DNA from 2 places in the Pseudomonas muyukensis genome. Region 2 is predicted to be linked to the other one. Evidence: predicted binding sites of a transcription regulator. Region 2 holds the regulator's gene; the other holds the start of a gene.

Region 1 (15,224 bases), 2.2 Mb from region 2:
GAGAAGAAGCGCGGCAAGCCGCAGGTCACCCGCTTCAAGGGCCTGGGCGAGATGAACCCGCCGCAGCTGCGCGAAACCACCATGGATCCGAACACCCGGCGCCTGGTGCAGTTGACCCTGGACGACCTGGCGGGCACCACCGAGATCATGGACATGCTGCTGGCCAAGAAACGTGCGGGCGACCGCAAGAACTGGCTGGAGACCAAGGGCAACCTGGCCGAGGTCCTGGTTTGATGCGTCTGCTGCTGGCGGCCTGCCTGGCGTTGTGCGCCCTGCAGGCCCAGGCGGACAGCTGGCCGGAGCTCAAGCTGAGCGGCGAGCACGTGGTCGAAGGCATGCGCGGTGGCAACCTGTCGGGCCTGGCGTTCTGCCGTGGTGCGTTGTGGGCGGTGTCCGACCGCGACGACGACCGCATCTACCGGCTCGACCAGGAGCCCGGCGCCTGGCGTGCCCAGCCGCTGACCTTCACCCCGCCCGAGGCGCCGGACACCGGCCTGCCCTGGGGGCTGAAGTCGCGCAACTGGGCGGCGTCCTATATCCGCGGTGGCGCGCTGGACTTCGAAGGCATCACCTGTGACCAGGCCGGCACTATCCTGATCGTCAGCGAGGCCCACGCCGCGGTGCTGCAACTGCCGGTGGAGGGCGAGCCGGACTGGCTGCGCATCGATCAGGCCATGGTCCGCCAGGCACGCGCCAGCGGCATGCTGCTGCACTTCAATGCGTTGTTCGAAGGCCTGGCGATCAACCCGGCGGGCGACCGCCTGTGGCTGGCTGCCGAGCGCGAGCGCCGCGGGCTGTTGTCGGTGCAGCGCCAGCAGTCGGTGTGGACCTGCGGGCGCAGTTGCGTGCTGCTCAGCGAGGCCGGGGTCGAGATGCAGCCGCCGCAGTTTCCCGGCGCGCGTCCGGTAGCGCGGGATTTCGCCGACCTGGCCTGGTTCGAGGGCAAGCTGTACACCCTCGAGCGCAATGCCTACCGCATCTGCCGGCGTGACGTCGACAGCGGCGCGGTGGAGCGCTGCTGGTCGTTCGCCGCCGAGGCATTGCAGGACAGCCGGCGCTACGACCAGGCGTACGGCCTGACCGAAGCCCTGGTGATCGACAAGGACGGGGCCTGGATCGGCGTGGACAACAACGACCGCCCGCGCGCCGACGGTGAAACCCGGCCGGTGGTCTGGCGCTTCGCCGCGCCGCAAGGTGGCTGGAGCGCCAAGCCGTGAGCCAGCCACCGGGCAAGCGTGCGGGCAGGATATTGATGATCGTCGCCTGGGCGGCGGCGATGTTTCTTGCCACGCGCTTTTTCGGCCAGTGGCAAGACCGCCAGCAGAACCCCAATAGCGTGGTGCAGAGCGAACAGGGCGATGGTTTCATCGAAGTGCGCCTGCTGAGCAATGGCCAGGGGCATTTCGTCGCCGATGGGGCGATCAATGGCCGCGTGGTGCATTTCATGCTCGATACCGGCGCTACCGATGTGGCGATCCCCGAGGCCCTGGCCCGCGACCTGGACCTGGCCCGTGGCGCGCCGGTGCAACTAAGCACCGCCAACGGCCGCACCGAAGGCTACCGCACCCGGCTCGACAGCCTGCGCCTGGGTGACATCCACCTGCGTGACGTGCGCGCGCTGGTGGTGCCCGGCCTGGATGGCCAGGCCGTGCTGCTGGGCATGAGTGCCTTGAAACAACTTGAATTTACCCAGCGCGGCGGCACCATGCTGCTGCGCCAGAACCTGAAATGACGAGGCCCGCATGAGCGACTCACTCGAACTCAGTCTCGAAGGCGTCGAACGCCGTTCCCTGGCTGACTTCACCGAACAGGCCTACCTCAACTACTCCATGTACGTGATCATGGACCGCGCCCTGCCGCACATCGGCGACGGCCTCAAGCCGGTGCAACGGCGCATCGTCTATGCCATGAGCGAGCTGGGGCTCGATGCCGACTCCAAGCACAAGAAGTCGGCGCGTACCGTCGGCGACGTGCTCGGCAAGTTCCACCCCCACGGCGACTCGGCGTGCTACGAGGCCATGGTGCTGATGGCCCAGCCGTTCAGCTATCGCTACACCCTGGTCGACGGCCAGGGCAACTGGGGGGCGCCGGACGATCCGAAGTCGTTCGCCGCCATGCGTTACACCGAGGCGCGCCTGTCGCGCTACTCCGAGGTGCTGCTCAGCGAGCTGGGCCAGGGCACCGTAGACTGGGTGCCGAACTTCGACGGTACCCTGCAGGAGCCGGCCGTGCTGCCGGCGCGCCTGCCCAACATCCTGCTCAACGGCACCACCGGCATCGCCGTGGGCATGGCCACCGACGTGCCGCCGCACAACCTGCGGGAGGTGGCCAGCGCCTGCGTGCGCCTGCTCGACGAGCCCAAGGCCACCCTCGAGCAGCTCTGTGAGCACATCCAGGGCCCGGACTACCCGACCGAAGCCGAGATCGTCACCCCGCGCGCCGACATCCTGAAGATGTACGAAAGCGGCAAGGGTTCGATCCGCATGCGCGCGGTGTACCGCATCGAGGATGGCGACATCGTCGTCACCGCGCTGCCGCACCAGGTCTCCGGGGCCAAGGTGCTGGAGCAGATCGCCGCGCAAATGCAGGCCAAGAAGCTGCCGATGGTGGCCGACCTGCGCGACGAGTCGGACCACGAGAACCCCTGCCGCATCGTCATCATCCCGCGCTCCAACCGGGTGGACGCCGCCGAGCTGATGCAGCACCTGTTCGCCACCACCGACCTGGAAAGCACCTACCGGGTCAACGTCAACATCATCGGCCTCGACGGCCGGCCGCAGCTGAAGAACCTGCGCCAGCTGCTGCTGGAGTGGCTGGAGTACCGGGTTGGCACCGTTCGTCGCCGCCTGCAGCACCGCCTGGACAAGGTCGAGCGGCGCCTGCACCTGTTGGATGGCTTGCTCACCGCGTTCCTCAACCTGGATGAAGTGATCCACATCATCCGCACCGAGGAGCACCCCAAGCAGGCGTTGATCGCCCGCTTCGACCTGACCGAGATCCAGGCCGACTACATCCTCGAGACGCGCCTGCGCCAGCTGGCCCGCCTGGAAGAGATGAAGATCCGTGGCGAGCAGGACGAACTGCTCAAGGAACAGAAGCGCCTGACCACCCTGCTGGGCAGCGACGCCAAGCTGCGCAAGCTGGTGCGCAGCGAGCTGCTCGAGGACGCCGAGACCTACGGCGACGAGCGCCGCTCGCCGATCGTCGAGCGTGCCGAGGCCAAGGCCCTGTCGGAAAACGAGCTGATGCCGACCGAGCCGGTCACCGTGGTGCTGTCGGAAAAAGGCTGGGTGCGCTGCGCCAAGGGCCACGATATCGACGCCACGGGGCTGTCGTACAAGGCGGGCGACGGCTTCAAGGCCGCCGCCGCCGGCCGCTCCAACCAGTTCGCGGTGCTGATCGACTCCACCGGGCGCAGCTACTCGCTGGCTGCCCATAGCCTGCCGTCGGCCCGTGGCCAGGGCGAGCCGCTGACCGGGCGCCTGACGCCGCCGCCGGGCGCCACCTTCGAGTGCGTGCTGCTGCCCGAGGACGATGCGCTGTACGTGGTGGGCTCCGATGCCGGTTACGGCTTCGTGGTCAAGGGCGAGGACCTGCAGGCCAAGAACAAGGCCGGCAAGGGCCTGCTCAGCCTGCCCAACGGCGCCAAGGTCATGACCCCGCGCCCGGTGAGCAACCGCGAGCAGGACTGGCTGGCCGCGGTGACCACCGAGGGCCGGCTGCTGGTGTTCAAGGTGGCCGACCTGCCGCAACTGGGCAAGGGCAAGGGCAACAAGATCATCGGCGTGCCGGGCGATCGGGTGGCCAGCCGCGAAGAGTATGTCACCGACCTGGCGGTGATCAGCGAGGGCGCGACCCTGGTGTTGCAGGCCGGCAAGCGTACGCTGTCGCTCAAGCCGGATGACCTGGAGCATTACAAGGGTGAGCGTGGGCGTCGTGGTAGCAAATTGCCACGTGGTTTCCAGCGCGTCGATGCCCTGCTGGTGGAAACCCCCGCTTGAGTGAATGGGCCGTCCGCAGCGGCGCTTTCGGCGCCGCTTCGGGCGGAAATGCTGGAGTCTGGCGGCTATTTCGCGGATGATAGTGCCCTTGCGGCACCGGCGTGGCCGAGTGCCCGATTGAATCTACACGAGTATCACTGCGGTCTGTCCGTGACGACCGCCTGGATGGGATGAATGAAATTTCTGCGCCTTCCATTTGCGCTGCTGATGACTGGCCTGCTGGGCCTGAGCGGGTGCAGCATGCACCAGCCGGTCGCCCTGTATCAGCTCGACAGCGGTGAGCCCGGCCAGCCGACCCAGGCGGCGGGCATGGCGGTGGTGCTTGGCCCCGTGTCGGTGGCCGACTACCTGCAACGCGAAACCTTCTTGCAGCGCCAGACCGATGGCAGCCTGACCGCGGCGACCGACGGTCGTTGGGCCGGCAGCCTTTCGTCGGATATCGACCAGTTGCTGGTGCGCCAGCTGGCGTGGCGCCTGGACAGCCAGCGCGTGGTCCTGGCACCGGCCAGCGCCGGCTTCACCCCGGACGTGCAGGTGCTGCTGTCGATCACTCGCCTGGACTCCGGCAAGGACCAGCCCGCGATCCTCGACGCCCAGTGGCGTGTGCTCGACCGCCGTGGCCAGGTGCGTGACAACCGCATCGTCCACCTCGAGCAACCACACGCCGGCAGCGAGTCGGCGCAGGTCCAGGCCCAGGGGCAATTGCTGCAAAAACTGGCCGAGCAACTGAGCACGGCGGTCAAGCCACTGGCCAACCAGCCGGCCATCGCCGAAGAGGCCCCGCGCAAGCAGGCCGCGCCGGTACAGGTGAAGAAAGAGCCGGAGAAGCCGAAGATCCCGATGGCCTCGCCGATTCGCACCGATATGGAAGTGTTCCGCTTCTGATATCCACAGCCCACAAAAAAGCCCGCAGCGATGCGGGCTTTTTTGTGGGCTGTGGACGATCCCCTGTAGGAGCGGCCTTGCCGAGGCGTCGTACCGGTCGGAAAGGGCTGCGTAGCAGCCCCAGGATCTCAGTGTTGATGCCAAGATTGCTGGGGCCGCTCTGCGGCCCTTTCGCGACACAAGGCCGCTCCTACAGGGAGCGCACAACCTCTAAATCTCAGGCGCGGTGCTCGTCCATCCGCGCCAGCTGGCGCTCGAGCATCGACGGGTACGGCTCCATCAGGCGTTCCACGCAGCAGGCGCCCTCAGGGCTGGCGATCGGGCGGATGCGGGCGCGCTGGCGTACCAGGGCATCATCGCTGATGCGCCGCTCCACCAGCAGCAGGTTGCGGCTGTGCTGCGACAGGGCCAGGGCGTCCTGAGCCTGCTCGGTCATCAACAGCTCGACCTGGTCCAGGCCCTGCAGGTCGTCGGCCAGCACCAGGCCCAGCTGCAGTTGCAGGGTGATGCCGCTGTCGGCCACCTCGATCTGCAGGGCATGGCCCAGGGCGCGCAGCAGTTCGCCGCAGCAGATGGCGTTGGTCAGGTAGTCTTCGCCGCTGTCACGGCTGTGGAACAACAGCAGCGTGCTGCCGTCGTTGAGGGTGTGGATTTCCCCTTCGTACAGCGAGGCGGCCTGGTCCAGGCAGTCGCGGTAGCGCTCCAGCAGCTCGGTCAGGCGCGTGCGCGGCAGGCGTCGCAGCTGCTCCTGGGAGCCTAGCTGCACGGCCAGCACGGCGCTGTGCTGCGGCTCGTCGGGCTCGACCACGGCCGGCTTGGCCGGTTCGCTCTGCGCGTCCATCAGGTCGGCGAAGGCGTCGTCGTCATCCTCCTGCGCCTGGGACTGAGGCTGGGCCACGGCCGTCGCCCGCGGCGCCGGTTTGGCCGCGGGCAGGTCGTCGAAGTCGTCCTCCTCGTCCTCGATTTCGGGCTCCGGCGGCGGCGGCGGGGCCAGGCGCGCGTGCAGTTGGCGGGCAAGGTCGCCGATTTCGTCCTGGCGGTCGATGGCCGGGGTGTAGGGGTGCGGGTCGCGCAGCCATACGCGCAGTTGCAGCAGCGGCGTGGAGATGAAGCGACCCAGGCGCAGGCTCAGGGTCAGCGCCAGGGCCAGCAGGATGGCGGCAAGGATGCCCATGCTCTGCAGGCTGATCAGCATCGGCTGCTGGAACTGGCTCATGTCCAGGCTGATACGCAGCTGGCCGGCGGTCACGTCCTGGAAGGTGATCTTGGTCTGGTACACGCCTTCGGCTTCGCCCAGCAGGCTGTTGCGCGGGCGCTGGCCGGCCTCGGCGAGGATTCGGCTGTCGACGCTGTAGATGGCGGCGTGGGCCACCAGCGGGTTCTTCACCAGGTTGCCGAGCAGCACGTTGAGGCTGAGGATGTCGTTGGACACCAGCAGTTCGGTCGCCGAGGTGGCTGTCTGCGTGGTCAGGCTCTGGCCCACGGCGTCGGCCTGCTCATGCATGGCCTGCTTGAACTGCAGGCCCATGACGCAGGCATAGATCACCAGGGCCAGGGCCACCAGGAAAATATTGTGGCTGGCGATACGCAGGGCCAAGGGGATTCGGCGCTGGCTCAGGGCTCGGTAGATCATCAGGAAGAAGTTGTCGGGTTTGACGGGCGTGGGCCGGTTCACAGAGCGCGGCTCTTCATGGCGAGAAAGTTGCTGCGCAGTATAGCGATACGTGTTTTGTCGGCAAAGTGGCGTTGGCACCCGATGGTCACGGAAAATCGGTAGAATGCGCATTTTTCATCGAGTTGGAGCCCGGTCTTGCGCGAAATCGTCCTGATCAACATCACTGGGGAAGACCGTCCAGGTCTTACCGCGGCCATCACCGGCGTCCTGCTCCAGGGCGGTGTGAACATTCTCGACATCGGCCTGGCGGTGATGCACGGCACGCTGTCGTTCGGCATCCTGGTCGACATTCCCGACAACGAGGTGGCCACCGCGCTGCTGCAGAGCGTGCAGGCCAAGGCCCACGAGCTGAACCTGCAGGCGCGCTACACGCCGATTTCCGAGGCCGACTACCAGCACTGGGCCGACAGCCAGGGCGAGGCCCGCCATATCGTCACCCTGCTCAGCCGCCGGGTCACCCCGCAGCAGTTGCAGCGGGTCAGCGCGATCATCAGCCAGTCCGGCCTGACCATCGAGCGCATCGAGCGCTTGTCGGCACGGGTGGCGCTGGATGCGCCGAGCGAGAAGGGCAAGTCGGCCCTGGAAATTTCCGTGCGGGGCGAGCCAGGCGACGCCCAGGCCCTGCGTGCGGCGTTCTTCGCATTGTCCGAGGAATTGAACATCGACATCGCCTTCCAGCGTGACGACCTGTTCCGCCGCAATCGCCGCCTGGCGGTGTTCGACATGGACTCGACGCTGATCGAGGCCGAGGTGATCGACGAGTTGGCCAAGGCTGCCGGGGTTGGCGAGCAGGTGGCGGCGATCACCGAGCGCGCCATGCGCGGCGAGCTGGACTTCCGCGCCAGTTTCAAGGAGCGCATGGCGCTGCTCAAGGGCCTGGATGTGGGCGTACTTGACCAGATCGGCGCCTCGCTGCGCCTGACCGAGGGCGCCGAGCACCTGTTCGCCGAGCTCAAGCGCCTGGGCTACAAGACCGCGATCCTCTCTGGCGGTTTCTCCTACTTCGCCAAGCAGGTGCAGGCGCGCCTGGGCATCGACTATGTGTTCGCCAATGAGCTGGAAGTGGTCGATGGCAAGGTGACCGGCGTTGCCGTCGAGCCGATTGTCGACGCCCAGCGCAAGGCTGACTTGCTGCAGCAGCTGGCCAGCGAAGAAGGCCTGCAACTGGAGCAGACGATAGCCGTGGGCGATGGCGCCAACGACCTGCCGATGCTGTCGCTGGCCGGCCTGGGCGTGGCGTTCCGCGCCAAACCGCTGGTGCGTCAGTCGGCCAAGCAGGCGATCTCGACCTTGGGCCTGGACGGTGTGCTTTATCTGCTCGGCGTGCGTGATCGCGAAGCGCGCGCTTGATCTTGATCCCTGGGGCCGCGTTGCGGCCCGTTCGCGGCACAAGGCTGCTCCTACAGATGATCGCGTACCCCTGTAGGAGCGGCCTTGCGTCGCGAAAGGAGGGCCAAGCCCTCCCTGCAATCCCAAGGTAAAAAAGCCCTGCATGATTTGAATCATGCAGGGCTTTTTTTATTAGCGGATGGTCAGGCCTGGCTCGGCTGCGCCAGCAACTCACCCATGCGCACGGCGGAGCCGGCACCCAGGCTCTCGGCCCACTTCACCTGCTCTGGCCCGAACAGCACGATGGCGGTGGAACCCAGCTTGAAGCGCCCCAGTTCGGCGCCTTTTTCCAGGTGGATTGGCGCACGGCTGGCGTCGTCGTAGCGGAAGGTCTTCAGCTCACGCTTCGGTGGCGTGACCAAGCCGGCCCAGACGGTCTCGATCGAGGCAACGATCATCGCGCCGACCAGGACCACGGCCATCGGTCCGCGCTCGGTGTCGAACAGGCACACCACGCGCTCGTTGCGGGCGAACAGCTCAGGCACGTTCTCGGCGGTGGTCTGGTTGACCGAGAACAGCCGGCCCGGCACGTAGACCATCTCGCGCAGGGTGCCGGCCAGCGGCATGTGCACGCGGTGGTAGTCCTTGGGCGACAGGTAAATGGTGGCGAACTCGCCGCCCATGAACGGCGCGGCCAAGGCCGGGTCGCCGCCCAGCAGCTCCAGAGCGCTGTAGCCGTGGCCCTTGGCCTGGAAGATGCGGCCATGCTCGATCGGGCCGAGCTGGCTGACCGCGCCGTCGGCCGGGCAGAGCACCGCGCCAGGTGTTTCGTCCAGCGGCCGGGCACCGGGCTTGAGGGCGCGGGTGAAGAAGGCGTTGAAGTGCTCGTAGGCGCTGAGGTCTTCGACCAGCGCCTCGGACATGTTCACCTGGTAGCGCTTGGCGAACCAGGCGGTGAAGGCGTTCTTGAACCAGCGCGCGCGGCACTCGGCGACGCAGCCGGCCAGCCGCGACAGCAGGTGGTGCGGCAGCAGGTACTGGCTGATGATGAACAAACGGGATTTCATTGAGTGTCCTTAAACTTCGACGGGCGTGTCGGGGTGGTTGCCCCATTCGCCCCAGGAACCGGCGTAGCCCTTGACCCGTGGGTAGCCGAGGGCCTTGGCCACGAGGTAGGTGAAACCGGAGCGGTGGTGAGTCTGGCAATGGGTGATCACTTCCTTGTCGGGGGTGATGCCCAGGTTTTGCAGGACTTCGGCGATGTCCTTGCGGATGCGCAGGTGGTCGTTGAGGTCCATGCCGGCGGTCCACTCGAAGTTGATCGCGCCGGGAATGTGCCCACCCTTGGCCGCGAGCACCTTCTCGCCGCTGTACTCCAGCGGCCCGCGGGCGTCCCAGATGACCAGGTCGGCGGCGCCCAGGCGGCTTTGCAGGTACTCACGGGTGGCGGTTGGCTCCGGGTGCAGGTGCAGGGCGACCGGGCCGCCCGCGCTGGTGGGGGTGTCGGTGGACAGCTTGTCCGCCGGCCAGGCCTGGATACCGCCGTTGAGGTAGTGGTAGGCCTTGTGGCCGATCACGTCGAGCAGCCAGATGAAGCGCCCGGCCCAGCCGCCGCCTTCGTCGTCGTACACCACGTATACCGCGTCGTCGCGGTGGCCGAGCTCACCGAACAGTTTTTCCAGGTCGGCGCGGGCCGGCAGCAGGCCCGGTGCCGGTGGCTGGCCCAGTTGGGTGCGCTTGGGATCGACGAAACGGGCCCCGGGGATGTGGCCGCTGCCGTAGCGGTTGACGCTGGTCAGATCGACCAGGATCAACTGCGGCGAATCCAGACGCGGCAGCAGGTCCCCGGGTTCGATCACCAGGGGCAAGCCGGAAAAGTCAGTCATCCACGGTCTCCAGGGTGCAAAGGGGGCGATTGTAGCGCAAGGCTCATCAATTGCGGTTGCCGAAGGTGGCCAGGGCGCGCTCGATGCATTGCGCGGTTTTACCGAAGGCCTGCACGCTGACATCGGCCAGGGGCTTGCCGGCCTGGTCGGCCACCGCCAGCATCAGCACCTGGTCGCCGACCGCCAGCGAGCGCAGCAGCAAGTGTTCGCCACGGAAGAAGGCGCGCAGCGGCGCCGGCAGCAAGGCGCTGAACTGGGCATGGTTGTCTGGCGTCAGGCGCAGCTGGCCGGCCTTGCTCATCAGTTTTTGCAGCAGTTTGTGCTGTGGCAGCGACAGCGCCATGGCCGCGGCCTCTTTCGGCAGGCCGGCCGTTTGCTGCACGCGCAGGTAGTCGCTGGCCTTGTCCAGGCTCAACAGCATCACCCGTTGCATGCCGCAGGCCAGCAAGGCATCGCGGGCCTGGGTGGCCAGGTGCACGCCGTTGCTGAATGGGCTGGGCTGGGCCAGCAAGGTCTGGCACAGCGCGCGCCAGCGGCCGAGGTCCTCGGTGCTGGGCGGTGGTGGCGTGAGCATGTCCGGGTGCGGACGGCGCTGGTGCCAAGGCCAGATCAGTGCCTCGGCCGGGTGGAACAGGGCATGGCGGGCATGGTGGCGGGCACTCGCCGCGGCTTGCTGGTGCACCTGCTGCTGGACGTCGTCCAGGCTGGTTTGCAGGTACAGCGCGGTGAGCAGCTGCCAGCGCAGCAGGTGCGGGTTGTCCCAGCCAACCTGGGCGGCCAGGGCCAGGCCGTTGGCCAGCAGCACGGTGTTCGGCGGCTGGTTGAACCAGCGGCGCAGGGCCGGCTCTTCATCCAGGCGCTGCTGCTGTGCCAGTGGCTCCTGTTCGCGGGCGATGGCCAGCACCTGGGCCAGTTGCTCGCGCTCTTCGAGCAGCAGGCGATAGCCCTGGATGACCCACTCGGGCAGGCGCCAGTGTTCGGCCAGGCTGCGGCACAGCAGCATCAGGCGCACCCCGAACAGCTCCTGCTCGACCACGGCGGCGTCCTCGCCCTTGTGGATGACCCGCAGTTCCCAGGTGTCGAGCAGCTTGGGGTAGGCCAGGGCCAGCGGCCACATCGGCGAAAGGAACAGCAGGCTGCCCCAGTGGATCTCCTGCCACAGCCGCGCCAGGCGGCTGGCGAACAGACCATTGGCCTGCTGCGTGGCGTGCTGGCTGATCAACAGGAACTGGCGCAACACCGGCGGAATATCATCGCCCGGCAGCGCCGGCAGGCGCGCCAGCAACTGGCTGGTGCGGGCCAGGCCAAGGCGGTTGAGGGCGATTTCCAGGCTTTCGGCGGGCTCGGCCTGGCTGGCATTGGCCGAATGGTTGGCCTCGCGCATCACGCACAGCACCAGCGCGGGGCTGTCCTGCATCAGTTCGGCAATGTCGCGCAGGGATCGACGGCTGTCGTTGATGGCCTGCAGAACACGGTCGTGGCTGTCTTTGGGCACGGGTACTCGAATCCCGTCGAGCAGCTTTACCCAGGCCTCTAGACTCGACGGAACCTGACTTGGCACCTTGGTTTCAATTGGCATATTGACATCAGTCCGAACTGGCTTTTCGCAATGAGTGGCTATAGTCTGGCGCAGTTCTGCCGATAAGTAGAAGAAGAGTTTTCAAGCTTCCGTTCCCCATCCTGACCACGACAGCAAGTGCTTCCAACTTATGGCTAAAATTATCGGCATCATCGTCGTATTCGCGAGCGTGCTCGGCGGCTACGTGCTTTCCCACGGCAAGATCGCGGCCCTGATCCAACCGTTCGAGGTGCTGATCATCGGCGGCGCGGCCTTTGGTGCGTTCCTCCAGGCCAACCCTGGTTACATGACCATGCATGTGATCAAGAAGTCGCTGAAGATGTTCGGCACCCGTTTCACCCACACCTTCTACCTGGAAGTGCTGGGCCTGGTGTACGAGATCCTCAACAAGAGCCGTCGTGAAGGCATGATGGCCATCGAGGGCGACATCGAGGACGCGGCGGCCAGCCCGATCTTCGCCAAGTACCCCGCAGTGCTCGGCGACGAGCGCATGACCGCGTTCATCTGCGACTACCTGCGCATCATGTCCACCGGCAACATGGCGCCCCACGAGCTCGAAGGCTTGTTCGACATGGAGCTGCTGAGCATGAAGGAAGAGCTCGAGCACCCGTCGCACGCGGTCACCGGCATCGCCGACGGCATGCCCGGCTTCGGTATCGTCGCGGCGGTACTGGGCATCGTGGTGACCATGGCCTCGCTGGGGGACGGCGACCAGAAGTCCATCGGCCTGCACGTGGGTGCGGCGCTGGTCGGTACCTTCTTCGGTATTCTTGCCGCCTACGGCTTCTTCGGCCCGCTGGCCAACGCCCTGCGCCACGACGCCAAGGAAGAGCTGAACGTCTACGAGGCGATCAAGGCCTCGCTGGTGGCTTCGGCCTCTGGCATGCCGCCATCGCTGGCCGTGGAATTCGGGCGCAAGGTGCTGTTCCCGGCGCACCGTCCGAGCTTCGCCGAGCTGGAACAAGCAGTACGCGGTCGCTAAGCCATGGAGAACAATCAGCCCATCATCGTCAAGCGCGTCAAGCGCTTTGGCGACGGCCACCACGGCGGGGCCTGGAAGATCGCCTTCGCCGACTTCGCCACGGCGATGATGGCGTTCTTCCTCGTGCTGTGGCTGCTGTCCACCGCCACGCCCGAGCAGAAGATCGCCATCGCCGGCTACTTCAAGGACCCGATCGGTTTCTCCGAGAGCGGCACGCCGTACATCATCGACCTGGGCGGCACGCCGCAGCTGGCGCCGGAAAAGACCATCAACCCGGAAGAGAAGTCCGAGCCGACGCCTGATACCAGCCTGCAGCTGGACAAGGACAAGGTCGAGACCCTGGCCGAGCAGGTCGAGCGCGAACGCCTGGAGCTGTTGCTGCAAGAATTGCAGAACAAGGTCGAGGAAAACCCGCAGCTGCAGAAGTTCAAGGACCAGATCCTGTTCGAGATCACCCAGGACGGCCTGCGCATCCAGATCATGGATGCCGAGAACCGGCCGATGTTCGACCTGGGCAGCGCGCGCCTGCAGCCGTACTTCGAGGACATCCTGCTGGCGATGGCCGACACCATCAAGGCGGTGCCGAACAAGATCAGCATCAGTGGCCATACCGACGCCAAGCCGTATTCCGGCACGGGCGACTTCGGCAACTGGGAGCTGTCGGCCAACCGCGCCAACGCTGCCCGTCGGGCACTGGTAGCCGGTGGCTATCCGGACGAGCAGGTGGCGCGGGTGGTCGGTTATGCGTCGTCGTCGCTGTTCGATCGGGCCAACCCGTTCAACCCGGTCAACCGGCGCATCGATATCATCGTCCTGACCAAGAAGGCCCAGCGCGATATCGAGGGCGAGCAAGGCGCGCCAGAGAAGACCCCGCCGGCCGATGCCGCGCCGCCTGCCGGCGCTGCAACCGCGCCAGGGGCGGGGGATGCGCCGATGCAGCCGCGCGAGCTGCGCCAGAAGCTGAACATCTTCGAGGAGGGTGTGTTGAAGATGGACGAGGCCAAGGACCAGTAAGGACGCCGTAGGCGCGAGCTTTGCTGGCGCATCCAGGCGACGCGCTGGATGGCACCGGCTGTGCCGGTGTTCGCCGGCAAGGCCGGCTCCTGCGGGAGCCACACTAGAATCCGCGCCTGATCTTGGCCTTGAGGTCGGCATGGAAGAAGTCGGCATTGTCGCGGTCCGCGGCACTGCCTCGCGGCAGCGCTGCTTGCATCCCCCGGCCGAATGTCTGCTCGTCGTGGTAGGCCCAGACGAACAGGTCGATATGCCCGCGATCGCGCATGACCGGCCATTTGCCCAGGCGTTCAGGCACTTCCCCCGGGCTGCCCAGATAGAAGCTCACCCGCCGGCCGGTCATCGCGGCTGCGCCCAGCAGCCAAGCCGTCCACCAGCCTTCCTGGTCGCCTGCGGCCAGCACCCCGACCCAATGCGTGGCATCGGCCATCTGCTGGCAAAAGCCGCCATGCAGGTCGTCGAAGGTCTGCCCTTGGCTGTCGAACAGCACCAGTTGCGTGGGGATGCCTTCGAGCAGCAGGCGTTCGTTGAGAATGAAGGCGTCGAGCCGCTCTGCGTGGCGATAGCTGATGAAGACCGGCATTGGCGTTGCCCTCCTTGATCCAGGCCGACAAGCCATGACCATCGAGGAAAGCCAGGAGCAGGACAATAGGTGTCGGCAAAACCGGAGCGGTCTTACACCGCTCGGTAATGCATCCTACATTTGGGCGGGGTTAGTAGCTGTCTTCCGGCAGGCTGGCGATGATCGAGCGATAGCTGTTCATGCGTTGCTGCGTGACGCTGCCGTCCTCGAGGGCCTTCAACAGCGCGCAGCCCGGCTCGCGGTCGTGCTTGCAGTCGCGGAAGCGGCAGTTGCCGATGAGCTCGCGGAACTCGATGAAGCCATCTTCGACGTCATCGCGGCTGACGTGGCCGAGGCCGAACTCGCGGATGCCCGGCGAGTCGATCAGGTCGCCACCGTTGGGGAAGTGGTACAGGCGCGCGGTGGTGGTGGTGTGGGTACCCTGGCCGGACCACTCCGAGAGGTCGCCGACCCGGGTGCCGGCCTCGGGCAGCAGGCTGTTGACCAGCGACGACTTGCCCACGCCCGATTGCCCGACGAACACGCTGATATGGCCGTCGAGCGTCTGTTGCAGGCGTTGCATGCCGTCGCCCTGGTGCGCCGAGACCTCCAGCAGCGGATAGCCCAGGCCACGGTAGACCTCGAGCATGGCATGCAGGGTCGGGCCGTTGTCGGCGTCGATCAGGTCGGCCTTGTTCAGCAGCAGCAGCGGGCGGATGCCGGCATGTTCGGCGGCCACTAGGTAGCGGTCGATCAGGTTGGGGTGCGGCTCGGGGGCCGGGGCGAAGACGATGACGATCAGGTCGACGTTGGCCGCCACCGGCTTGAGCTGCCCATGGTTGTTCGGCCGGCACAGCTCGGTGCTGCGTGGCATTTGCGCGACGATCACGCCGATGCCCTGGTTGCCGGCGCGCCAGACCACGCGGTCGCCGGTGACCAGCGCCGGCAGGTTGGCCCGCAGGTGGCAGCGGAAGACCTGGCCGGCGGCTTCGCCGTCCTGGGCCTCGACCTCGACCTGCACACCGAAGTGGGCGATCACCAGGCCCAGTTGCTCTGGGCCCAGGTCGCCGCCTTCCAGCTCTTGCAGCACGTGCTGCTCGCGTTTGGCGGCGCGGGCGGCGCGTTCGCCCTGGATCTTTTCGATGCGCCAGTTCTGGCGGCGGTTGAGCTGGCGTTTGGCCATGAAGGTTCCGTGTTGGCGGGGCAGAAAGAAAACGGCGGCAGTTTAGCACGCTACGCCCATGAGCCGCCTGGCTAGGCTAATATGACGGGCTATTCGAGGAGCACCTGCATGCACAACCCACAGAACCT
Region 2 (15,026 bases):
AGAACAGTGGGCAGGACCTTGGCGTGCGGCTCGGCGAAAGGCCGTGCCGGTGCCGGCACAGGCGCAGGCGCGTCCTGACGCTGGGCGTCGCGGGCCTGCTCCTCACGGACGGCCGCCTCGAATTCATCGCTGGGCGCCGCTTCGATCGCCGGCGCGCTGACTGCCGGTGCATGCTCCGGCAGGTCGAATATTTCGGTGGCCTCCTGCAGCAACCCATCGAGGTAGGACTGCAGGGCCATCTGGGGCTTGCTGGTGATAGGCCGCGCCTGGTTCATCACGCCACCTGCAACGCAGAGCGGTAGGTAAGCAGGTGCTTGAGCAGCGCCCGGTAGGCCACCACACCACGGCTCTTGCCGTCGAACTGCGACGGCGTGACACCGTTGCGGCTGGCGTCGCGCAGGCGCGTGTCAACCGGGATGTAACCCTGCCAGACCTGCTCGCCATAGGTGTCGCGCAGCACTTTCAGGGTGCCCAGCGAGGCCTGGGTACGGCGGTCGAACAGCGTGGGCACGATCTGATACGGCAGCGCCTGCTTGCGCGAGCGGTTGATCATGCCCAGGGTCCCGACCATGCGCTCCAGGCCCTTGACCGCAAGGAACTCGGTCTGCACCGGGATCACCAGTTGCTGGCTGGCGGCCAGGGCGTTGACCATCAGCACGCCGAGCAAGGGCGGGCTGTCGATCAAGGCGAAGTCGAAATCCTGCCACAGCTGCGCCAGACTCTTGGCGATCACCAGGCCCAGGCCGCTCTGCCCTGGCGACTGGCGCTCGAGCACCGCCAACGCGGTGCTCGACGGCAGCAGCGAGATGCGCTCGTCGCTGGTGGGCAGCAGCAGTTGGCCCGGCAGGCCCTCGGGCACCGTGCCCTTGTGCAGGAACAGGTCATAGCAACTGTGCTCGAGCGCGTCGGGGTTATGCCCGAAGTAGCTGGTCATCGAGCCGTGGGGGTCCAGGTCGACCACGACCACGCGCTTGCCCGCCTCGGCCAGCAGGCCGGCCAGAGCGATGGTGGTGGTGGTCTTGCCGACGCCACCTTTTTGATTGGCTACTGCCCAGACTCTCATAGGACAACTCTTGACTCGTTAATGTCGCCGAACCCTGTGGAAACCGGCTCCCACAGGCACGCGGCGACAGAGAATTGACGAGTTATTGCCCCGCCACCGATGCAGGCGTGGCTGGTGCACTTTGTGTGCCAGCCCGGCGCAGCGCGGCATCGGGGGTGGCATTGGCGCTGCCGCTGCCGGTCAGGCTGCGACGTACCTCGAGGTTGCGCGAAATCACCAGGACCACGCGGCGGTTGCGCGCGCGGCCCTCGGCACTGTCGTTGCTGGCCACCGGCTGGTACTCGCCGTAGCCCACCGAGGCCATGCGCGCCGGGTTGACCCCTTCCATGGCCAACAGGCGGACGATGCTCGCCGCCCGCGCCGAGGACAGTTCCCAGTTGGTCGGGTACTGGGCGGTGCGGATCGGCAGGTTGTCGGTGAAGCCCTCGACGTGCACCGGGTTGGCGAACGGCTTGAGGATCTTCGCCACCTTCTCGATGATCTCGAAGGCGACATCGCTGGGCATGGCATCGGCACTGGCAAACAGCAGCGAGGAGTTGAGCTCGATCTCGACCCACAGCTCGTTGCCGCGCACTGTCATCTGGTTGGACTTGATCAGGTCACCGAAGGCATCGCGAACATCGTCGCTGATGGTCTTGAGCGGGTCGGCGCTACTCTGCGCCAGGCCCGCGTCGGTCTGCTCGCTGTCCTTGATCAACGGCTCGGCCGGGCGCACCGACAATGGCCGCTCCTCGCCGATGGGGATCGGCTTCATGGTCCGATCGGGGTCGTTGAACACCCCGATCAGCGCCTGGGAGATGACCTTGTACTTACCCTCGTTGATCGAGGAGATCGAGTACATGACCACGAAGAAGGCGAACAACAGGGTGATGAAGTCGGCATACGACACCAGCCAGCGTTCGTGGTTTTCATGTTCCTCGGTATGACGACGGCGGGCCATGGCTTACTCCATGAAGCCTTGCAGCTTCAGCTCGATCGAGCGCGGGTTCTCGCCTTCGGCGATCGACAGCAGGCCCTCGAGGAGCATTTCACGGTAGCGCGACTGGCGCAGGGTGATGGCCTTGAGCTTGTTGGCGATCGGCAGCAGGATCAGGTTGGCGCTGGCCACGCCATAGATGGTGGCGACGAAGGCCACGGCGATGCCGTTGCCCAGCTGCGACGGGTCGGCCAGGTTGCCCATCACGTGGATCAGGCCCATGACCGCGCCGATGATGCCGATGGTCGGCGCGTAGCCGCCCATGCTCTCGAACACCTTGGCAGCCTGGATGTCACGGGCTTCCTGGGTCAGGAAGTCGACTTCGAGGATGCTGCGGATGGCTTCCGGCTCGGCGCCATCGACCAGCAGTTGCAGGCCCTTGCGCGCATAAGGGTCGGGCTCGGCGTCGGCCACGCCTTCCAGGCCCAGCAGGCCTTCCTTGCGCGCGGTCAGGCTCCAGTTCACCACCCGGTCGATGCCGCCCACCAGGTCGACCCGTGGCGGGAAGAAGATCCAGCGCACGATCTGCAAGGCGCGCTTGAACGACGACAGCGGCGACTGCAGCAGCGCCGCCGCCAGCGTACCGCCCAGCACGATCAGCGCGGCCGGGCCGTTGAGCAGCGCGCCAACGTGGCCACCCTCGAGGAAGTTGCCGCCGACGATGGCGACAAAGGCGAGGATCAGGCCGATAAGGCTGAGGACATCCATCAGACGCACGCCTCGACCAGGTGCTTGCCGATTTCGTCCAGGCTGTACACGGCATCGGCCAGGTTGGCCTTGACGATGGCCATGGGCATGCCATAGATCACGCAGCTGGCTTCATCCTGCGCCCACACGGTGCTGCCGCCCTGCTTGAGCAGGCGCGCGCCCTCGCGGCCGTCGGCGCCCATGCCGGTGAGCACCACCGAGAGCACCTTGTCGCCATAGGACTTGGCCGCCGAACCGAAGGTGATGTCGACGCAAGGCTTGTAGTTCAGGCGCTCATCGCCCGGCAGGATCTTCACCGTGCCACGGCCGTCGACCATCATCTGCTTGCCACCGGGGGCCAGCAGCGCCAGGCCTGGGCGCAGCACGTCACCGTCCTCGGCTTCCTTGACGCTGATCTTGCACAGCTTGTCGAGACGCTCGGCAAAAGCCTTGGTGAAAGCCGCCGGCATGTGCTGGATCAGCACGATCGGCGCCGGGAAACTGGCCGGCAGTTGCGTCAGCACGCGCTGCAGGGCCACCGGGCCGCCGGTGGAGGTACCAATGGCCACCAACTTGTAAGGCTTGCGCTTGGGCGCCGGCGAGTGCGCGCCAGCCGGTGCCGCGGCTCGGGCCGAGGCGGCGGCGGTACGCGCCGGGGCGCTGCTGGCCAAGCTGCTGGCCGGGGCATGGCTGCTGGCCGCAGCGGGCGCGGCGGCCGGGGCCGGGGCGGCATAGGCGCTGAAACGGCGGTTGCTGCGCGAGATGGTGTGGACCTTCTCGCACAGCATCTGCTTGACCTTCTCGGGGTTGCGCGAGATGTCCTCGAAGTTCTTCGGCAGGTAGTCGACCGCGCCGGCGTCCAGCGCATCGAGGGTAACCCGGGCGCCTTCGTGGGTCAGCGAGGAGAACATCAGCACCGGCGTCGGGCAGCGCTGCATGATGTGCCGCACCGCGGTGATGCCGTCCATCATGGGCATTTCGTAGTCCATGGTGATGACATCGGGCTTGAGCGCCTGCGCCTGGTCGATCGCTTCCTTGCCGTTGGTCGCGGTGCCCACGACCTGGATCGTCGGGTCCGCCGAGAGAATTTCCGAGACACGGCGGCGGAAGAAACCGGAATCATCCACCACCAGGACCTTGACTGCCATAAACACTCCATTAGGCGGCGCACCCGCCTGGGCGCGCCACCGAAATCAAATACGCCGGGCGGCGTAACGCTTGAGCATGCTCGGTACGTCGAGGATCAGCGCAATGCGCCCGTCACCGGTGATGGTGGCGCCGGACATGCCCGGGGTCCCCTGCAGCATCTTGCCCAGCGGCTTGATCACCACTTCTTCCTGGCCGACCAGCTGGTCGACGACGAAGCCGATGCGCTGGGTGCCAACCGACAGGATCACCACATGGCCTTCGTGCTGCTCTTCGTGCTCGTGGTCCTGGACCAGCCAGCGCTTGAGGTAGAACAGCGGCAGCGCCTTGTCGCGCACGATCACCACTTCCTGGCCGTCGACCACGTTGGTGCGCGACAGGTCGAGGTGGAAAATCTCGTTGACGTTGACCAGCGGGAAGGCAAACGCCTGGTTGGCCAGCATTACCATCAGCGTCGGCATGATCGCCAGGGTCAGCGGCACCTTGATGACGATCTTCGAGCCCTGGCCCTTGGCCGAGAAGATGTTGATCGAGCCGTTGAGCTGGGAAATCTTGGTCTTCACCACGTCCATGCCGACGCCGCGGCCGGACACGTCGGAAATCTCGGTCTTGGTCGAGAAACCCGGGGCGAAGATCAGGTTGTAGCAGTCCGACTCGCTCAGGCGGTCGGCCGCGTCCTTGTCCATCAGGCCCTTTTCCACGGCCTTGGCCCGCAGCACGCTGGGGTCCATGCCCTTGCCGTCGTCGGAGATCGACAGCAGGATGTGGTCGCCCTCCTGCTCGGCGGACAGCACCACGCGGCCTGTGCGCGCCTTGCCGGAGGCCTCGCGCTCGTCGGGCATCTCGACGCCATGGTCGACGGCGTTGCGCACCAGGTGCACCAACGGGTCGGCCAGGGCCTCGACCAGGTTCTTGTCCAGGTCGGTCTCTTCACCGACCAGCTCCAGGTTGATCTCTTTCTTGAGCTGGCGGGCCAGGTCGCGGACCAGGCGCGGGAAGCGGCCGAAGACTTTCTTGATCGGCTGCATGCGGGTCTTCATGACCGCGGTCTGCAGGTCGGCGGTGACCACGTCGAGGTTGGACACGGCCTTGGACATGGCCTCGTCGCCGCTGTTCAGGCCCAGGCGCACCAGGCGGTTACGCACCAGCACCAGTTCGCCGACCATGTTCATGATTTCGTCCAGGCGCGCGGTGTCGACCCGCACGGTGGTTTCCGCTTCGCTGGCGCCATGTTTCTCGGCGGCAGCGGCCGGCGCACGGGCTGGCGCGGCAGGCTTGGCGGCAGGCGCCGGTGCGGCGGCGGCAGGCGCCGGTGCGGCGGCGGCAGGCGCCGGCGCTGGCTTGGCAACCGGCTTGACCTCGGCCTTGGGCGCCGCCGGTGCGGCAGTCACGGCGGCGGCAGGGGCCTCGGCCGCGACGGCGTCGCCGGAGAACTTGCCCTTGCCGTGCAGCTGGTCCAGCAGCGCTTCGAACTCGTGTTCGCTGATGTTTTCGTCGCCTGCGGCAACTGGCGCGGCACTGGTGGGCGCTGCGGCCGCCGGCAGGGCGTCGACGGCAAAGGTGCCCTTGCCGTGCAACTGGTCGAGCAGCGATTCGAACTCATCGTCGGTGATTTCGTCGCTGCTCGGCGCCACGGCCGCGGGCTCGCTGACGGCCGCTTCAGCCGAGAACTGGCCCTTGCCATGCAACTGGTCGAGCAGCGACTCGAACTCGGCGTCGGTGATTTCGTCACCCTCGCCTGTGACCTGCTCGCCTTGCAGCTGCTCGTGAACGGCTGCTTCGGCCTTGACCGCATCCAGCGAATCGAGCAGTTGCTCGAACTCGGTGTCGGTGATGTCGGGCTCGGCGGCCGCTGCTTCGGCGACCGGCTCGGCCTCGACCACTGCAGCCGGTGCTTCGGCGCCACCCGGCTCGGCCAGGCGCGACAGCGCCGCCAGCAGTTCCGGGGTGGCCGGGGTCACGGCGCTGCGCTCGCGCACCTGGCCGAACATGCTGTTGACCGTGTCGAGTGCCTCGAGCACCACGTCCATCAGCTCGGCATCGACCCGGCGCTCCCCTTTGCGCAGGATGTCGAACACGTTCTCGGCGATATGGCAGCACTCCACCAGCTCGTTGAGCTGGAGGAAGCCGGCGCCCCCTTTTACAGTGTGGAAACCGCGGAAAATCGCATTGAGCAGGTCCGCGTCATCGGGCCGGCTTTCCAGCTCGACCAGTTGCTCGGACAGTTGCTCGAGGATTTCGCCGGCTTCTACCAGGAAATCCTGGAGGATTTCTTCATCGGCGCCGAAGCTCATTAAACGTGCTCCTTAAAAACCCAGGCTGGACAGCAGATCATCGACATCGTCCTGACCGGACACGACGTCTTCACGCTTATCGGCATGAATCTGCGGACCTTCACCCCGAGTCGGATGTTTTTCTTGATCTTTTTCAGCACGCAGCTGCTGGTGGTCATGTTCGATGCCGGCAAAGCGGTCGACCTGACTGGCCATCAGCACGAGCTTGAGCAGATTGCTTTCTACTTCGGTGACCAGCGCGGTTACCCGCTTGATCACCTGGCCGGTCAGGTCCTGATAGTCCTGAGCCAGCAGAATGTCGTTGAGGTGGCCCGAGACCTTGCGGTTGCCTTCGGCACTGTGCGTCAGGAAACTGTCGACGCGCTTGACCAGCTCGCGGAATTCCGGCGCCGCCACTTCGCGGCGCATGAAGCGCTGCCAGTCGGCGGACAGGTCCTGCGCCTCGCTCGCCAGTGCATTGAGCACCGGGGTGCTCTCCTCCACCAGGTCCATGGTGCGGTTGGCGGCACCTTCGGTGAGGCGCACCACGTAGGAGAGGCGCTCGGTGGCATCGGTGATCTGCGAGACTTCCTCGGCCTGCGGCATCGCCGGGTCGATCTGGAAGCTGACGATCGCGCTGTGCAGCTCGCGGGTAAGCTTGCCCACCTCCTGGTACAGGCCGCGGTCGCGGGTCTGGTTCAGTTGGTGGATCAGCTGCACGGCCTCGCCGAACCGGCCGCGCTCAAGGCTCTCGACCAGTTCCTGGGCATGCTTTTTCAGGGTTGATTCGAACTCACCCAGCGAGTTGTTGATTGACTCCATGGCGCCCCCTGACGTGACTCAGCCGTTGACGCGTTCGAAGATCTTCTCGATCTTTTCTTTGAGCACCTGGGCGGTGAAAGGCTTGACCACATAGCCATTGACGCCGGCCTGGGCCGCTTCGATGATCTGGTCGCGCTTGGCCTCGGCAGTCACCATCAGCACGGGCATGCCCTTGAGACGGTCGTGGGCACGCACCTTGCGCAGCAGGTCGATACCGGACATGCCGGGCATGTTCCAGTCGGTCACCAGGAAGTCGTAATGCCCGGCTTCGAGCATCGGCAGCGCCGTGGTGCCGTCGTCGGCCTCTTCGGTATTGGTGAAGCCCAGATCACGCAACAGGTTCTTGATGATCCGCCGCATCGTCGAAAAGTCGTCAACGATGAGGATTTTCATGTCTTTGTTCAATTAGACCTCCAAGCAGTCTTAAACGCGCTCGGCGCCGAGCGCGCAGTCAATCAATTCGGCACCACAAAATACGACTGCATCGAACCTTGGCTCAACGCGCCCGCCATTCACCCAGACGGCTGCGCAGACGTGCCGCGCACTGGCTGTGCAACTGGCTGACACGCGACTCGCTGACCCCCAGCACCTCACCGATTTCCTTGAGGTTCAGCTCTTCGTCGTAGTACAGCGCCAGGACCAGGCGCTCGCGCTCCGGCAGGTTGGCGATGGCATCGGCCAGGGCGGCCTGGAAGCGCTCGTCCTCCAGGTCCCGCGATGGCTCCAGCTGGCCACTGGCTCCGTCCTCGTGCAGCCCTTCGTGTTCGCCGTCCTGCAGCAGGTCGTCGAAACTGAACAGGCGGCTGCCCAAGGTGTCGTTCAGAATCCCGTAGTAATCATCGAGACTCAATTGGAGTTCGGCAGCAACCTCGTGATCTTTAGCGTCGCGACCGGTCTTTGCTTCAACACAGCGAATCGCATCGCTGACCATGCGCGTGTTGCGGTGCACCGAACGCGGTGCCCAATCGCCCTTGCGCACCTCGTCGAGCATGGCGCCACGGATCCGAATACCGGCGTAGGTCTCGAAGCTGGCGCCCTTGCTGGCATCGTACTTGTTGGCGACTTCCAGCAGGCCGATCATGCCGGCCTGGATCAGGTCCTCGACCTGGACATTGGCCGGCAACCGGGCCAGCAAGTGGTAGGCGATGCGCTTGACCAGCGGCGCGTAGCGTTCAACCAGCTCGTACTGGGCGTCCTTCGCCGCCTTGCTGTACATCTTGAAACCGCTCGCGTTCATAGCACGGGCCCTGCGCTGGTGGGTTGCACCAGGCGCTCGACGAAGAACTCCAGGTGGCCCCGCGGGTTGGCAGGCAGCGGCCAGCTGTCGACCTTCTGCGCAATGGCCTTGAAGGCCAGCGCGCACTTGGACCGAGGGAAGGCCTCATAGACCGCCCGCTGCTTCTGCACCGCCTTGCGCACGCATTCGTCGTAAGGCACGGCGCCAACGTATTGTAGGGCGACGTCGAGGAAGCGATCCGTGACCTTGGTCAACTTGGCGAAAAGGTTGCGACCCTCCTGCGGGCTCTGGGCCATGTTGGCCAGCACGCGGAACCGATTCATGCCGTAGTCGCGGTTGAGCAGCTTGATCAGGGCGTAGGCGTCGGTGATCGAGGTGGGTTCGTCGCACACCACCAGCAGCACTTCCTGGGCGGCGCGAACGAAGCTGACCACCGAGTCACCGATACCCGCGGCGGTATCGATCACCAGCACGTCGAGGTTGTCGCCGATCTCGCTGAAGGCCTGGATCAGCCCGGCATGCTGCGCCGGCGCCAGGTGCACCATGCTTTGCGTGCCGGAGGCCGCCGGCACGATGCGCACACCGCCCGGTCCCTGCAACAGCACGTCGCGCAGTTCGCAGCGGCCCTCGATGACATCGGCGAGGGTGCGCTTGGGCGTGAGCCCCAGCAGCACGTCGACATTGGCCAGGCCCAGGTCGGCGTCCAGCAACATGACCCGGCGGCCGAGCTCGGCCAGCGCCAGGGACAGGTTCACTGAAACGTTAGTCTTGCCGACGCCACCTTTGCCACCGGTCACGGCGATCACCTGTACGGGATGCATGCTACCCATGTCTGTTCTTTACCTTGTCTCGCTTGGACCCAGGCCACATGAGGGGCTGAACAGTCAAGGCCACGGTCCGGCCGGACAACCCCATGATGTAGGTACTTTGCACAGTATTCACCCTCAACCCGCGCGCTTGCCAGGGTTGTGGTACAGATCAGCGAACATGTCGGCCATGGCCTCGTCGCTGGGCTCGTCCTGCAGCTGCACGCTGACCGCGCGGCTCACAAGTTGGTGCTTGCGCGGTAATTGCAGGTCGTCGGGAATGCGCGGGCCATCGGTCAGATAGGCCACCGGCAGTTCGTGACGGATGGCCAGGCTCAGCACTTCGCCAAGGCAGGCCGTTTCGTCCAGTTTGGTCAGGATGCACCCGGCCAGGCCACAGCGCTTGTAGCTGTGGTAGGCGGCAGTGAGCACCTGTTTCTGGCTGGTGGTTGCCAGCACCAGGTAATTCTTCGCGGCGATACCGCGCCCGGCCAGGGTTTCCAGTTGCATGCGCAGGGCCGGGTCGCTGGCCTGCAGGCCGGCGGTGTCGATCAGCACCACGCGCTTGCGCAGCAGCGGCTCGAGGGCCTGGGCCAGCGACTCGCCCGGGTCGACGTAGGTGACCGGCACATTGAGGATTCGCCCCAGGGTCTTGAGCTGCTCCTGGGCGCCGATACGGAAGCTGTCCATGCTCACCAGCGCCAGGTTGTTCGCGCCGTACTTGAGCACATAGCGTGCGGCCAGCTTGGCCAGGGTGGTGGTCTTGCCCATGCCGGCCGGGCCGACCATGGCAATTACCCCACCCTCTTCGATGGGCTCGATCTCGGGCACGTCGATCATCCGCGCCAGGTGCGCCAGGACCATGCGCCAGGCCTGGCGCGGCTCTTCGATTTCGGCGGTGAGCTCGAGCAGTTCGCGGGCCAGGCCACCGGACAGGCCCAGGCGCTGCAGACGGCGCCAGAGATTGGCCTGCTGCGGCTTGCTGCCCTGCAGTTGGCTCCAGGCCAGCGAACCGAGCTGGACTTCGAGCAGCTCGCGCAGGCCATTGAGCTCGAAGCGCATGGCATCGAACAGGCGTGGGTCGACCGCCGCCGCGGCCGGAGCGGCCACTGGCGCGGGTTCATCGACCTGCGGCTCGATCAGCGGCTCGGACGCGGTCAGCGACTGGCCGGCAAACAGCTGGCGATTGCCACCCTCGCCCGCTTCGCCACGGCCGCTCAGCTCAGCCTGGGCGGTGACGATGCGCGACTGGGTCTTGCGCAGCTCGTCCTCCAGCTCGACGTTGGGCACGCGCGGGGCCAGGGCGGACAGCTTGTAGTCCAGCGCAGCCGTCAGTTCGACACCGCCAGCGATGCGCCGATTGCCGATGATGGCGGCGTCGGAGCCGAGCTCATCACGGACCAGCTTCATGGCCTGACGCATATCGGCGGCGAAAAAACGCTTAACTTGCATAACCCACTACCTCAGCCATTGGGGCCCACGGTGGCAACGATGGTGACTTGCTTGTTGTCAGGTATTTCCTGATACGCCAAAACATGCAAATTCGGTACAGCCAGGCGACCGAAGCGCGACAGCATGGCGCGGATCGGGCCGGCAACCAGGAGGATGGCCGGCTGGCCCTGCACTTCCTGGCGCTGGGCGGCTTCGATCAACGAACGCTGAAGCTTTTCGGCCATGCTCGGCTCAAGAAGAACACCGTCTTCCTGACCTTGCCCGGCCCTTTGCAAACTATTGAGCAAAATCTGTTCCAACCTTGGCTCCAAGGTGATCACAGGCAGCTCGGACTCAACGCCGACAATGCTTTGCACGATGGCGCGACACAATCCGACACGCACCACCGCCACCAGCGCGGCGGTATCTTGACTCTTGTTCGCATTGTTGGCGATGGCTTCGGCAATGCTGCGGATGTCGCGCACCGGCACCTGCTCGGCAAGCAACGCCTGCAACACCTTGAGCAGCCCCGACAAGGAAATGACACCCGGCACCACTTCCTCGGCCAGTTTCGGCGAGACCTTGGCCAGTACCTGCAGCAATTGCTGCACCTCCTCATGCCCGATCAGTTCATGGCAGTGCTTCTGCAGGATCTGGTTGAGGTGCGTGGCGACCACGGTACTGGCGTCCACCACGGTGTAGCCCAGCGACTGCGCCTGGGCGCGCTGGCCAACGTCGATCCACACCGCCTCCAGGCCGAATGCCGGGTCGTGCGCGGCGATGCCGTTGAGGGTGCCGAACACCTGGCCGGGGTTGATCGCCAGCTCCCGGTCCGGATAGATCTCGGCCTCGGCCAGGATCACCCCCATCAGGGTCAGGCGGTAGGCGCTGGGGGCCAGGTCGAGGTTGTCGCGAATATGCACGGTGGGCATGAGGAAGCCCAGGTCCTGGGAAAGCTTCTTGCGCACGCCCTTGATGCGCGCCAGCAGCTGGCCACCCTGATTGCGGTCGACCAGCGGGATCAGGCGGTAACCGACCTCCAGGCCGATCATGTCGATGGGGGTGACGTCGTCCCAGCCCAGCTCCTTGGTTTCCATGGCGCGCTGCGGCGAGGGCAGCAGATCCTGCTGGCGCTGGGCTTCCTCCAGCGCAACCACCTTGGCCTTCTGCTGCTTCTTCCAGACCAGATAAGCCCCCCCACCGGCCAATGCCCCGAGGCTGAGGAAGGCAACGTGGGGCATGCCTGGCACCAGGCCCATGACGATCATCAGCGCCCCGGAAACCGCCAGGGCCTTGGGCGAATCGAACATCTGCCGGTTGATCAACTTGCCCATGTCCTCGGAGCCCGAGGCGCGGGTGACCATGATCGCGGCGGCGGTGGACAGCAGCAGCGATGGCAACTGCGCCACCAAACCGTCACCGATGGTCAGCAGGGCGTAGACCTTGCCGGCGTCGCCGAAGGTCATGCCGTGTTGCAGCATGCCGATGAGCATGCCGCCGATCAGGTTGATGAACAGGATCAACAGGCCGGCGATGGCGTCACCGCGCACGAACTTGCTGGCACCGTCCATCGAGCCGTAGAACTCGGCTTCCTGGGCGACTTCGGCGCGACGGGCCTTGGCCTGGACCTGGTCGATCAGGCCGGCGTTGAGGTCGGCGTCGATGGCCATCTGCTTGCCGGGCATGGCGTCGAGGGTGAAGCGCGCGCTGACCTCGGAGATGCGCCCGGCGCCCTTGGTCACCACCACGAAGTTGATGATCATGAGGATGGCGAACACCACCGCACCGACGACGTAGTTGCCGCCGATCACCACTTCGCCGAAGGCCTGGATCACCTTGCCGGCGGCGCCGTGGCCTTCTTGGCCGTGGAGCATGACCACGCGGGTGGAGGCGACGTTGAGGGCCAGGCGCAGCAGGGTCGCCACCAGCAGGATGGTGGGGAACGCGGCGAAGTCCAGTGGACGCAGGGCGTAGACGCAGACCAGCAGGACCACGATCGACAGGGCGATGTTGAAGGTGAAGAATACGTCGAGCAGGAACGGTGGTATCGGCAACATCATCATTGCCAACATCACCAGCAGCAGCAGCGGCACGCCCAGGTTGCCCCGGCCGAGACCGGCCAGGTTGTTGCGGGCGTTGCTGATTAACTGAGTGCGATCCACCGCGAGTCCTCTTCAAGCAAAACTTTGACGCCTGTGTGGCGCCTGGCGCTGCCTTTGCAAGAAGCTTTCCAACTTTTGGGGATGGGGGATTTTCTTGGGGGGCGGGGGCGGGGGCGGGGTCGGGGTCGGGAATTGTTTTGGCTTTTGTATGCGCATTCATTTGCTGTGCCGACGTACAGTCACCCTTCCGCCCTTACGGCGGCCTACTTTTGTCGTGGCAAAAGTAGGCAAAACCGTTCCGCTCCGTTCATCCGGCCCCTACGCTACGCTCCGGGGTTCCCTCGCTCCGTTCTTGCTCCCGTGGGTACCGCGCTGTAGGGCCCATCCTGGGCCCCAGCGCTCGACGGCCATCCATGGCCGTCGCCCCACTACGCAAGAACTCCGCTCGGCCTCCTGAAGTCGCAATTGGCGGCGCCTGGGCTATCGCGCACTTAGAAGCAAAATCAAGAGCAGTTCAAGAGCAGATCAAGAGCAGATCAAGAGCAGAGATTTATGGTTTGTTAGTTGGAACTGTGTTGCTTGTCCAGACGCCATCGAGGGTAAAGCCCACTCCCACGATTGGCCACTTTATCGGCTTGGCGTGGAAGCGGGCTTGCCCCGCGATGCGATCCAGAGTTCCCCCTAATTCAACTAGCGATTAGCTGCGTCAGTGCAGGCGCCGCCCCTAACTTCGCGACTTCAGGAGGCCGAACGCAGGCCTTGCGTAGGGAGGTGACGGGCATGGATGCCCGTCAAGCGCTGGGGCCCAGGATGGGCCCTACAGCGCGGTCCTCCCGGGAGCAAGGCCGGAGTGAGGGAACCCCGGAGCGAAGCGTAGGGGCCGGATGAATGGAGCGAGGATTTTTTGGTTCCTTTTTGATCCTTCAAAAAGGGACCCGCCGTAAGGGCGGAAAGGTGACTAAGCGTCGATATAGAAAATGAATGCGCATACAACTCGCAAAACAAACAACAAACAACAAACAACAAACAACAAACTCAACTATCCCGCCGCAAATCCTCAGGAATCGGCAAATCCTTGTTCAACGGATCAGGCGCCTTACCCCTCCCCGCCCGATACTGCCGAATCTGGAACACATAAGCCAACACCTGCGCCACCGCCAGGTAAAGCCCCGCCGGAATCTCCTGCTCAAGCTCGGTGGAATAGTAGATCGCCCGCGCCAGGGCCGGCGACTCGAGAATCTGCACCTTGTGCTCCACCCCGATCTCGCGAATCTTCAAAGCCATGAAATCCGTGCCCTTGGCCAGCAGCAACGGCGCCGAGCCGCCCTTCTCGGGGTCGTACTGCAAGGCCACCGCATAATGGGTCGGGTTGGTGATGATCACGTCGGCCTCCGGCACCGCCGCCATCATCCGCCGTTGCGACATCTCCCGCTGCAACTGCCGGATCCGCTGCTTGACCTCAGGCTTGCCCTCGCTGTCCTTGTACTCGTCCTTCACTTCCTGCTTGGTCATCTTCATTTTCTTGTTCGTCTGGAACAGCTGGTACGGCACATCGATCGCCGCGATCAGCAACAGCCCAGCCGCCATCCACAAGGCACTCCAGCCCACCACCTGGACGGCATGGATGATCGCCTGCTCCATGGGCTCGTTGGCGATCGCCAGCAACGCCTGGCGGTCGCTGGCCAGCACCAGCAACGCCACCATCAGGATCATGATGAACTTGGCCACCGCCTTGAGCAGCTCGGTCAGCGCATTCATCGAGAACATGCGCTTGATCCCCGACAGCGGGTTCATGCGGCTGAACTTCGGCTGCAGCAGGCTCCCGGAGAACAAAAAACCACCCAGGGCGATGGGTGCAACGAAGGAAATGACGAACAACAGGATCAGGATCGGCTGCACCGACCAGATCGCCATCTTGCCCGAGGCCAGCAGGAACGCCCCCATGCTCCGCTCATCGACGATCACCTCGCGGGGCAGGCTGAAATTCATGCGCATCAGCGTCATCAGCGTCTCGGCCAGGTAGCCGCCGAAGGCCAAAAGCCCACCCGCCCCCGCCAAGGTCACCGCAACGGTATTGAGCTCCTTGGAGCGGGCAACCTCACCTTTCTCGCGCGAGTCGCGCTTGCGCTTCTCGGTGGGTTCCTCTGTCTTGTCCTGACCGCTCTCGCTTTCTGCCATGCTCAGCGCGCCCGTGCCAGTTCACGCAGCCACTGCAGCGCTTCGCTGGCCAGTGCCTGGTAGTGGGAAAGGATATCGGCCAGGCCGACCCAGAAGATGCCCATGCCCAGCACCAGGGTCAGCGGGAAGCCGATGGAGAAAATGTTCAACTGCGGCGCGGCCCGGGTCATCACGCCGAAGGCGATGTTGACCACCAGCAGCGCGGCGATGGCCGGCAAAATCAGCAGCAACGCCGCCCCCAGCACCCAGCTCAGGCGCCCGGCCATTTCCCAGAAATGACCGACCACCAGGGCATTGCCCACCGG

What was found. Region 2 encodes FliA, which starts transcription of late flagellar genes. Its sites were predicted from a motif close to CTAAAGTTTNNNNNNNNNNNGCCGNTAA; they were not measured.
Region 1: a site for FliA is predicted at 11,394-11,421, ahead of motA (flagellar motor stator protein MotA). Genes of this name have one in related genera too.

The regions. Positions count from the first base shown of each region.
Region 1 is NZ_CP077073.1:1,208,084-1,223,307, forward strand. It holds gene parE (DNA topoisomerase IV subunit B) at 1-234, shown strand, start outside; gene KSS95_RS05445 (esterase-like activity of phytase family protein) at 231-1,217, shown strand; gene KSS95_RS05450 (retropepsin-like aspartic protease family protein) at 1,214-1,732, shown strand; gene parC (DNA topoisomerase IV subunit A) at 1,743-4,001, shown strand; gene KSS95_RS05460 (PqiC family protein) at 4,176-4,886, shown strand; gene KSS95_RS05465 (histidine kinase) at 5,104-6,561, opposite strand; gene serB (phosphoserine phosphatase SerB) at 6,697-7,911, shown strand; gene asd (archaetidylserine decarboxylase) at 8,094-8,957, opposite strand; gene rhdA (thiosulfate sulfurtransferase) at 8,967-9,776, opposite strand; gene KSS95_RS05485 (HDOD domain-containing protein) at 9,823-11,355, opposite strand; gene motA (flagellar motor stator protein MotA) at 11,486-12,337, shown strand; gene motB (flagellar motor protein MotB) at 12,341-13,351, shown strand; gene KSS95_RS05500 (molecular chaperone Tir) at 13,455-13,934, opposite strand; gene rsgA (small ribosomal subunit biogenesis GTPase RsgA) at 14,065-15,096, opposite strand; gene orn (oligoribonuclease) at 15,205-15,224, shown strand, end outside.
Region 2 is NZ_CP077073.1:4,527,646-4,542,671, forward strand. It holds gene KSS95_RS19895 (CheW domain-containing protein) at 1-275, opposite strand, end outside; gene KSS95_RS19900 (ParA family protein) at 275-1,063, opposite strand; gene motD (flagellar motor protein MotD) at 1,146-2,003, opposite strand; gene KSS95_RS19910 (flagellar motor protein) at 2,007-2,747, opposite strand; gene KSS95_RS19915 (protein-glutamate methylesterase/protein-glutamine glutaminase) at 2,747-3,874, opposite strand; gene KSS95_RS19920 (chemotaxis protein CheA) at 3,920-6,166, opposite strand; gene KSS95_RS19925 (protein phosphatase CheZ) at 6,179-6,967, opposite strand; gene KSS95_RS19930 (chemotaxis response regulator CheY) at 6,986-7,360, opposite strand; gene fliA (RNA polymerase sigma factor FliA) at 7,464-8,204, opposite strand; gene fleN (flagellar synthesis regulator FleN) at 8,201-9,034, opposite strand; gene flhF (flagellar biosynthesis GTPase FlhF) at 9,149-10,462, opposite strand; gene flhA (flagellar biosynthesis protein FlhA) at 10,474-12,603, opposite strand; gene flhB (flagellar biosynthesis protein FlhB) at 13,579-14,721, opposite strand; gene fliR (flagellar biosynthetic protein FliR) at 14,724-15,026, opposite strand, start outside.